Regions from separate parts of the Shinella sp. 838 genome, predicted to be linked through region 1. Evidence: riboswitches for the same ligand, from Rfam matches in the RefSeq annotation. Region 1 holds a riboswitch; each other region holds the start of a gene.
What was found. Region 1 has a riboswitch for thiamine pyrophosphate ahead of thiB (thiamine ABC transporter substrate binding subunit). Riboswitches for the same ligand answer to the same signal wherever they lie in the genome.
Positions count from the first base shown of each region.

Region 2: linked by a shared signal. The riboswitch ahead of thiD (bifunctional hydroxymethylpyrimidine kinase/phosphomethylpyrimidine kinase) and the one ahead of thiB (thiamine ABC transporter substrate binding subunit) in region 1 are both predicted to bind thiamine pyrophosphate.
Region 3: linked by a shared signal. The riboswitch ahead of thiC (phosphomethylpyrimidine synthase ThiC) and the one ahead of thiB (thiamine ABC transporter substrate binding subunit) in region 1 are both predicted to bind thiamine pyrophosphate.

Region 1 covers NZ_JARSBQ010000008.1:53,897-57,164, reverse strand. The annotation lists gene P9A16_RS21960 (glutamine synthetase family protein) at 1-32, shown strand, start outside; gene P9A16_RS21955 (NAD(P)/FAD-dependent oxidoreductase) at 32-1,339, shown strand; TPP riboswitch at 1,431-1,546, shown strand; gene thiB (thiamine ABC transporter substrate binding subunit) at 1,585-2,592, shown strand; gene thiP (thiamine/thiamine pyrophosphate ABC transporter permease) at 2,597-3,268, shown strand, end outside.
Region 2 covers NZ_JARSBQ010000003.1:188,667-191,934, reverse strand. The annotation lists gene P9A16_RS12480 (helix-turn-helix transcriptional regulator) at 1-350, shown strand, start outside; gene P9A16_RS12475 (LysE family translocator) at 436-1,053, shown strand; gene thiD (bifunctional hydroxymethylpyrimidine kinase/phosphomethylpyrimidine kinase) at 1,080-1,883, opposite strand; TPP riboswitch at 1,925-2,021, opposite strand; gene P9A16_RS12465 (peptide chain release factor 3) at 2,157-3,268, opposite strand, start outside.
Region 3 covers NZ_JARSBQ010000001.1:139,981-143,248, forward strand. The annotation lists gene thiO (glycine oxidase ThiO) at 1-77, opposite strand, end outside; gene thiC (phosphomethylpyrimidine synthase ThiC) at 80-1,903, opposite strand; TPP riboswitch at 1,997-2,113, opposite strand; gene P9A16_RS00660 (Bax inhibitor-1/YccA family protein) at 2,249-2,965, opposite strand; gene P9A16_RS00665 (anti-sigma factor family protein) at 2,997-3,268, opposite strand, start outside.

The DNA of each region.
Region 1 (3,268 bases):
TCGAATTCAGCGCCTACCTGGAAATCGTCTGATGGCCAATACCCAGTCCTATGCCGGCAACGGCGCCTATCCCGACAGCTACTACGCCGCCTCCCGCAACATCATCCGCACGCCGAAGGTGCTGGAAGGCGCTGTCACCGCCGACGTCGCCGTGCTCGGCGCCGGCTATTCCGGCCTCTCCACCGCCATCCACCTTGCCGAAAAGGGCTACAAGGTCGTGATGGTCGAGGGCGCCGGCATCGGCTGGGGCGCCTCGGGCCGCAACGGCGGCCAGATCGTCAATGGCCTCAACGCCAGCCTCGACACGATCAAGCGCCGCTACGGCGACCAGGCCGGCGCCTTCGTCGGCGGCCTGGTGCAGGAAGGCGGCAAGATCATCCGCCGCATCGTCTCGCAATACGATATCGATTGCGACATGAAGACCGGCAATATCTATGCCGCCTATACACCCGCCCACATGAAGGACCTCGAGCACAAGAAGGCCCTTTGGAAGAGCTACGGCATGGACGACCACCAGATGCTCGACAAGGCGGCGATCAGCAAGCTGGTCAACACCGACGCCTATATCGGCGGCATGCTGGACACGACCGGCGGCCACATGCACCCGCTCAACCTCACCCTCGGCGAGGCCAAGGCGCTCGAATCGCTCGGCGGCGTGATCTACGAACAGTCGCCCGTCACCCACGTCGAACACGAGGCGGAAAAGCCGGTCATTCACACGGCGAAGGGCAGCGTCACCGCCAAGGTCGCCGTACTTTGCGGCAATGCCTATCTCGGCCATGTCGTGCCGAAGCTGGTTTCGCGCGTCATGCCCGTCTCCACCCAGATGGTCGCCACCGAGCCGCTCGGCGCCGAGCGCGCCGATGCGCTGATCCCGAGCGACATGTGCGTCGAGGACGTCCGCTACATCCTCGACTACTTCCGCCTCTCCGCCGACAAGCGCATGATTTTCGGCGGCGGCACCGTCTATGGCGGCACCGATCCGGCGGACGTGCGCGCAAAAATCCGCCCAAACCTCGAAAAGGTCTTCCCCTCGCTGAAGGGTGTAAAAATCGACTACGCCTGGAGCGGCAACTTCGCCCTCTCCTTCTCGCGCGTGCCGCAGATGGGCAAGATCGGCAAGAACACCTATTTTGCCCACGGCTACAGCGGCCACGGCGTCACCGGCTCGCACCTTTTCGGCCGCATCCTCTCGGAAGCGGTCGATGGCGATCTCTCGCGCTTCAGCCAGTTCGAAAAGCTGCCCTGGATTCCCTTCCCGGGTGGGCGCATGTTCCGTGCGCAATATTCCACCATCGGCTCCTGGTGGTATCAGTTCAAGGACGCCTTCGGCCTTTAAGGCCCGACACATTTCAGAACGGCAGGGCCGGCGCTTGCGCCGGCCTTTTGCTTGCCCCTTGCGTACTGTCACAAGCGGGATTATGCCTTGCCTTGCTCTAACGGGGTGCCAGCGGGTTTTTTTGATCCACTGGCTGAGAGGCGGTCTCGCCAACCCGAAGAACCTGATCCGGCTCGTACCGGCGGAGGGATTAGACGGCACATCCTGCGCCCTACTCCCGTTTTGTGAACAACAAGGAGGCGCGGATGCGCAAGACACTTTTCTCCACCATCGCGGCACTGGCCGTTTCCCTCGCCCTTCCCGCGCTCGCGCAGGAAAAGACGCTGACCGTCTACACCTATGAGAGCTTCGTCGCCGAATGGGGCCCCGGCCCCAAGGTCAAGGAAGCCTTCGAGAAGACCTGCGGCTGCACGGTCGAATGGGTCGGCGTCGCCGATGGCGTGGAACTTCTGACGCGCCTGAAGCTCGAAGGCGAAAGCACCAAGGCCGACCTCGTTCTCGGCCTCGACACCAACCTCATCACCGAGGCCAAGGCGACTGGCCTCTTCGAGGCGCATGGCCTTTCGCCGGCGGACCTCACCGTGCCGGGCGGCTTCTCCGACGACACATTCCTGCCCTACGACTACGGCCATTTCGCCGTCGTCTATGACAGCGAGACGCTGAAGACCCCGCCGACGAGCCTCAAGGACCTCGTCGAAGGCGACCCGTCGCAAAAAATCGTCATCGAGGACCCGCGCACGTCGACGCCCGGCCTCGGCCTGCTGCTCTGGGTGAAGTCGGTTTATGGCGACAAGGCGGGCGAGGCCTGGGGCAAACTCAAGGATCGCGTGCTGACCGTCACGCCCGGCTGGTCGGAAGCCTATGGCCTCTTCACCAAGAGCGAGGCGCCGATGGTGCTGTCCTACACGACCTCGCCGGCCTACCACGTCATCGCGGAGAAGACCGAGCGCTACAAGGCCGCCGCCTTCTCCGAAGGCCATTACGTGCAGATCGAAGTCGCCGGTCTGACGCACACCGCTGACGACAAGGATCTGGCCCGCCAGTTCCTGACCTTCATGACCGGCCCGGATTTCCAGTCGATCATTCCGGAAACCAACTGGATGATGCCGGCCGCCAAGACGAAGGACCCGCTGCCTGCCGCCTTCGACGCGCTGGTGAAGCCGGAAAAGACCTTCCTGATGTCGTCGGACGAGGTTGCAGCCAACCGCAAGGCCTGGATCGACGAATGGCTCGCGGCGATGAGCGCCAAGTAACGTGATCTTCGCCCGCACCGAGCGGCGGACATTGCGCGTCGCCGGGGGCCTCGCCCTCGGCACCGTGCTGGTCTTCGTCGGTGCGGCGACCGCCGTGCTTCTCGCCCATGCCGGCCCCGGCTCCGGCGCGCCGCTCCTCGATGCCTATATCGGGCGCGTCGCGCAGTTCACTCTGCTGCAGGCGACACTCTCCACACTCCTGTCCGTCCTGCTCGCCATTCCGGTCGCCCGGGCGCTCGCCCGACAGCGGGATTTTTCCGGCCGCGTCTGGATCATTCGGCTGTCCGTCGTGCCGCTCGGCCTGCCGGCGCTGGTCGCCGCACTCGGCGTCATCGAGGTCTGGGGCCGGCAGGGCGTCGTCAACGATCTGCTCGGGCTCGCCGGGCTGCAGAACCCGGTCAGCGTCTACGGGCTTGCCGGCATCCTGATCGCCCATGTCTTCTTCAACCTGCCGCTCGCCGCACGCTTCCTGCTGGCGGCCCTCGAGCGCATTCCGGCCGAATACTGGCTGACCTCCGCCAATCTCGGCATGGGCAGCGGCGCAGTGTTCCGGCTTATCGAATGGCCCGTCATCCGGCGGGTCCTGCCGGGTATCGCCGGACTCGTCTTCATGCTCTGCGCAACGAGCTTCACCATCGCGCTGACGCTCGGCGGCGGGCCGGCTGCAACGACGATC
Region 2 (3,268 bases), on a different contig from region 1:
CCGTGCTGCGCGAACAGGCGCCGCGGCAGGACGGTCCCGCGGCGATCGGCCGTGCCCGTGACCGGCTCGACGGCGATCCGGCCTCGGCCGTGACGCTGGAAAACCTTGCCAGCGAGTGTGGGCTCGGCCGCTTCCGGCTGGTGCGCGATTTTGCCCGCCTCACCGGCCTGACACCGCATGCCTACCTGCTCCAGCGCCGCACCGAGCTTGCCCGGCGGCTGATTGCTTCCGGCACGCCGCTCGCCGAGGCAGCGATTGCGTCCGGCTTTGCCGACCAGAGCCACATGACGCGCAATTTCACCCGCCGCTACGGCTACACACCCGGCACCTATCTCGCCGCCCGCGCCTGAACGGCCTGCATCCCGCAATTTCGTTCAAGACCCGCGCCGCCCTTCCGGTATTCCCTGCCGTCTTTCAAGCCGCATGGAACCAGACATGACTTCCGAATTCCTCATTACCTCGCTCGTCGTCATCCTTTTGCCCGGCACCGGCGTGATCTATACGCTGGCGCTCGGCATCAGCGGCGGGTTCCGCGCTGCTGTTCTGGCCGCCTTCGGCTGCACGCTCGGCATCATCCCGCATATCCTCGCCAGCGTCGTTGGCCTCGCCGCCGTGCTGCATGCCAGTGCGCTCGCCTTCGAGGTGCTGCGCTATATCGGCGTCGCCTATCTCCTGTTCATCGCCTGGAGCCTGCTGAAGGACAGCAATGCGCTGGATGTCGGGCCGGAGCAGGCACCGGTCGGCGGCGCGGCAAGGATCGTGCGCAAGGGCATCTTCACCAACATCTTCAATCCGAAGCTCTCGCTGTTCTTTCTCGCCTTCCTGCCGCAGTTCATCCCGGCGGGCACTTCCGGCGATGCCACCGGACAGATGCTCTTCCTCGGCGGCATCTTCATGGCGCTCACCTTCCTTGTCTTCGTCGGCTATGGAGCGCTTGCCGCCGGCCTGCGCCGGCAGGTGCTGAGCCGGCCGGCGGTCATCGTCTGGATGCAGCGCAGCTTCGCCGCCGCCCTCGGCCTCATGGGCCTCAGGCTTGCACTCGCCGACCGGTAACGGCCTGAGCGGGCTGCCGACCGGTCCTAAAGAGCGTGAAAATGATGCAGCGGGCCGTGGCCGGAGCCGACGGTCAGCGCATCCGACATGCGCACGGCACCGGCGATGAAGCGCTTGGCCGCCGCCACGGCATCGGGGAGCGCCAGTCCCTTGCCGAGTTCGGCTGCGATTGCGCTCGACAGGGAACAACCGGTGCCATGCGTGTTGCGTGTCAGCACCCGCACACCCTCGAACCAGTGCAGCCGGTCTGGCGTCGCGAGCACGTCGGGGCTCTCGCTGCCCGGCAGATGACCGCCCTTCAGCAGCACCGCCTTCGGCCCGAAGCCAAGCAGCCGCCTTGCCTGGTCCTCCATACCAGCCCGGTCCACGGCCTCCGCCTCGCCCAGGAGGGCAGCCGCCTCCGGCAGATTCGGCGTCAGCACGCTTGCGCGCGGCAGCAGCTGGCGCGTCAGTGCGGCGACGGCCTCCTGCGCCAGGAGCGAAGCCCCGCCCTTGGCGACCATGACCGGGTCGAGCACGATGGGCACATCACGATGCGGCGAGAGGGCAGCGGCCACGGCTTCGGCGATCTCTGCCGAGGCGATCATGCCGATCTTCACCGCATCCACCCGGATATCGGCGAAAACCGCGGCGATCTGCGCCGCCACGAAGCCGGGCGGCACCAGATGCACGCCGGAAACGCCTTGCGTATTCTGCGCCGTCAGGGCCGTCAGGGCCGCCATACCGTAAGCACCGCGCGCGGCAAACGTCTTGAGATCCGCCTGTATGCCCGCGCCGCCCGAGGGGTCGGAGCCCGCGATCGAGAGAATGTTTGCGATTGTGTCGGCCATCTCGCCTCCTTTCGGCAGGGGTGGCCTCGGGGTGGCTGCGATGCGGCACCCGTTCGACTCCCTCCGCCGGCATGATCCGGTTCAGGTTCAAAGGGTGCTTCTCAGCCCGCCTTCCGGCGGACGCCCCTGTCTTAAACGAGTTTTCGCAAATGACGCGGCGCCTGTCACGCCGAAAGTGGCGTACAGGAGCGTTTGCCCCCGGCGCCATGCATCCTTCTCCCTGTCCGCAGGGAGAAGGCGGCCGATGGATTCGCAGGCAGGTAACCCGCCCAATCAGGCCTTTGTGACGTGGTATTCCTTGATGGCAACCATCTTGATTGCCGGATACCGCTCTGCCTCGTAGCGCAGCGAGAAGGCATCCTGCGCCAGGAAGACCGGGTCGCCGTCAAGGTCGCGGGCGATATCGCCGCGGCGCTGGGTGACGAACTTGTCCAGCTCCGCTGCGCTGTCCGAGGAAATCCAGCGGCAGACGGAAAAGCGTGACATTTCGAAGGAGACCGGCAGGCCATATTCCGCCGAAAGCCGCTCCTTCAACACGTCGAGCTGCAGCGCACCGACGACGCCGACGATGGCGGGCGAGCCGTCTTCCGGCGAGAAGAGCTGCACGACGCCCTCCTCCGCCATCTGCTGGAGCGCCTCCTTCAGCTTCTTGGCTTTCATCGCGTCTTCCAGCCGCACGCGACGCAGAATTTCCGGCGCGAAGTTCGGCACGCCTTCGAAGACCAGCGCCTCGCCTTCCGTCAGCGTGTCGCCGATGCGCAGCGTGCCATGGTTGGGGATACCCACCACGTCGCCGGCATAGGCCGTATCGGCCAGCTGGCGCTGCGAGGCGAAGAAGAACTGCGGGGCGGAAAGGCCGATCGTCTTGCCCGTGCGGGCAAGGCGCACCTTCATGCCACGCTCCAGCATGCCGGAGCAGACGCGGGCAAAGGCGATGCGGTCGCGATGGTTCGGGTCCATGTTCGCCTGGATCTTGAAGACGAAGGCCGTCATCTTGTCTTCCGAGGCGTGGACCTTGCGCACATCCGCCACCTGATCGCGCGGCGGCGGCGCGAAGGCGCCGAGTGCGTTGATGAGGTCTCGCACGCCGAAATTCCGCAGCGCCGAGCCGAAGAAGACCGGCGTCATGTGCCCCTCAAGGAAGGCCTCCTGATCGTAGGGCCGGCAGGCCTCGCGGGCGAGTTCAAGCTCTTCGGTGAAGGCGGCCCGCTCGTTTTCCGGCAGGTTCTTCGCCACGACGGCCGGGTCGTCGATCTTCGTTGGCTGCACCTGCGTGTCCGAGCCGCGGAAGGTGCGCTCGGCCAGGTGATAGGAGCCGCAGAAGGTCTTCGAGCGGCCGACTGGCCAGGTGATGGGCGCGGTGTCGAGCGCCAGCTTCTCTTCCA
Region 3 (3,268 bases), on a different contig from region 1:
ACGTCGAAGCCGTGGCGATAGAGCTGCCAGGCGACGGTGAGGCCGGCAACGCCGGCCCCTTTGACGAGGACGCGCATGGTCATTCTCCGGCGGGGGCTTCGGCAAGCGGCATGTAGAGGTCGCCGCCGTCGCGATATTTCGCGGCCATGGCCTCCAGCCCCTCCTTCTGCGCCTCGGCACGGATATCGTGCGAGATGCGCATGGAGCAGAATTTCGGGCCGCACATGGAGCAGAAATGCGCCACCTTGTGTGCCTCCTTCGGCAGCGTCTCGTCGTGGAAGGCGCGGGCGGTTTCCGGGTCGAGCGAGAGGTTGAACTGGTCCTCCCAACGGAACTCGAAACGGGCACGCGACAGCGCGTCGTCGCGGATCTTCGCCGCCGGATGGCCCTTGGCGAGATCGGCGGCGTGGGCGGCGATCTTGTAGGTGATGACGCCGACCTTCACGTCGTCGCGGTCCGGTAGGCCGAGATGTTCCTTCGGCGTGACGTAGCAGAGCATGGCGGTGCCGAACCAGCCGATCATCGCCGCACCGATGCCCGAGGTGATGTGGTCGTAGCCGGGGGCGATGTCGGTCGTCAGCGGCCCGAGCGTGTAGAAGGGCGCCTCGCCACAGACCTTCAGTTGCTTGTCCATGTTCTCCTTGATCTTGTGCATCGGCACATGGCCGGGGCCTTCGATCATGACCTGGCAGTCCTTTGCCCAGGCGATCTGCGTCAGCTCGCCGAGCGTTTCGAGTTCGGCGAACTGCGCGGCGTCGTTGGCGTCAGCGATCGAGCCGGGGCGCAGGCCGTCACCGAGCGAGAAGGAGACGTCATAGGCGCGGCAGATGTCGCAGATTTCCTCGAAATGTTCGTAGAGGAAGCTTTCCCGGTGGTGATGGAGACACCACTTGGCCATGATCGAGCCGCCACGCGAGACGATGCCGGTGACGCGGTTGACGGTGAGCGGAATATAGGCGAGCCGCACGCCGGCATGGATGGTGAAATAATCGACGCCCTGTTCGGCCTGCTCGATCAGTGTGTCGCGGAAAACCTCCCAGGTGAGGTCCTCGGCAATGCCGTTGACCTTTTCCAGCGCCTGGTAGAGCGGCACGGTGCCGATCGGGACCGGTGAATTGCGGATGATCCATTCGCGGATGTTGTGGATGTTTCGGCCGGTGGAGAGGTCCATGACCGTATCGCCGCCCCAGCGGATCGCCCAGACCATCTTCTCGACCTCTTCCGCCATGGAGGAGGTGACGGCGGAATTGCCGATATTGGCGTTGATCTTCACCAGAAAGTTCCGGCCGATGATCATCGGCTCGGCTTCTGGATGGTTGATGTTGGCGGGAATGATCGCCCGGCCGCTTGCGACTTCCTGGCGGACGAATTCCGGCGTGACGAAGTCGGGGATGTGGGCGCCGAAACTCTCGCCGTCGCGAACAAGCGCTTGGTTTGCGGCCTTGCGGCCGAGGTTTTCGCGGATGGCGATGAATTCCATTTCCGGCGTGATGATGCCGGCGCGGGCATAGGCGAGCTGCGTCACCGCCTTGCCGTTTGTCGCCCGGCGAGGCCGGTTGCGCACGGGAAATTCGGGTGTCAGCCGCTCCCCGGTGGCAAAGCCGTTGTCCTCCGGACGGATGTGGCGGCCGTCATAGTCCTCGGTATCGCCGCGTGCGGCGACCCAGGCCTCGCGGAGCCGCGGCAGGCCGCTTTCGATCGAGACGACATGGGTGGGGTCGGTATAGGGGCCGGAGGCGTCGTAGACGATGACTGGCGGTTCGCCGGAGGTCGGGTGCAGGGCGATCTCGCGCATCGGCACGCGGATCTGCGGGTGCTGCTCGCCGGCGATGTGAATCTTTCGCGAGGCGGGCAGGGCGCCTGTCGTGACGGTGGGAGTGAGCTTCTGGGCGGCAATATTCATTCGTGAGGCTCCAAGTTTGCGATTGGAGACCCAGTCCTAGAGCCGGAATGATGGAAGGACGCGTAGGCGGAATCCGGGTTGCGGATTTCGGGTTCTACAGCGCTTGCACCGTCCCTACGCCAGTATGAACTGGATCAGGTTCAACGGGTCACTGCGCTGCGAATGCCAGCAGTATCTCAGCCCCTTGTCGGGACCCCCCTGGTGAATGCTCTAAGCAAAGACGCTGCCGGCTGATTTGTCAACCGGGTAATATTCGTAAGAAATTGCTTACGCATATTGCGATGCAAGAAGCAAAAAAACGGCGGGGTTTTGCCCCGCCGTTTCCTCTTGAATCATTTGCGAAAACTATTCGCGCTCGCCAGTGAAATTCAGCAGAAGCTGGAAGATGTTGACGAAGTTCAGGTACAGCGAAAGCGCGCCGAACACGGCCATCTTCTGCTGCGATTCCTGGTCGATGTTTTCAGCATACTGCTGCTTGATGTTCTGCGTGTCCCAGGCGGTGAGGCCGACGAAGACGACGATGCCGATCACGGAAATTGCGAACTGCAGCGCGCTCGAACCGAGGAAGATGTTGACGACCGAGGCGATCACGACGCCGATAAGGCCCATGATCAGGAACGAGCCGAACTTCGCGAGGTCACGCTTCGTCACGTAGCCATAGAGGCTCGTCGCGCCGAACATCGAGGCGGCGATGAAGAAGGTGCGGGCGATGCTCGTGCCGGTGAAGACGAGGAACACCGAGGCGAGCGACAGGCCCATGACGGCGCAGAAAGCCCAGAAGGTCATCTGCGCGGTGCTGGCCGACATCGTCTGGATCTTGAACGAGAAAAAGAAGACGAAGGCGAGCGGCGCCAGCATCACCACCCACTTCAGCGGGGAGGAGAAGATCGGCACGTAGAGGGCCGGCGTCGAGCCGACGATGAAGGCGATGAGGCCGGTGATCACAAGGCCGGCGCCCATGTAGTTGTAGACACGCAGCATGTGCTGGCGCAGGCCCTCGTCGAAGAGGGCGGCCGACTGCGCCTGCGCGCCGTAGCCAAATCGCTGTTGTACGGGATCCATCGAATAACTCCTTCGGTTTGGACGCGGTTGATCAGTAGAGCGTGCGCGAAAGATCGCGCGCGGTTTCCGCCAGGTCGTCGGCCTTGCGGCTTTCCGAAACCAGCGCATAGGCGACATCGCCGATCTGCCAGTAGGCGGCACGGGCATTGTCGGCGTGGAAGAGCAGGACGTGCTGCACGCCGAACGAGCCGGGGCGCACCGCAAAGAGCGACAGGCGCTCGCCCTTGCGTGGTTCCAGCACCAGTTCGACGCTCGGACCATAGGCCGAGGGGAAGACCTGCGTGTCGATCACGCCCCAACCCT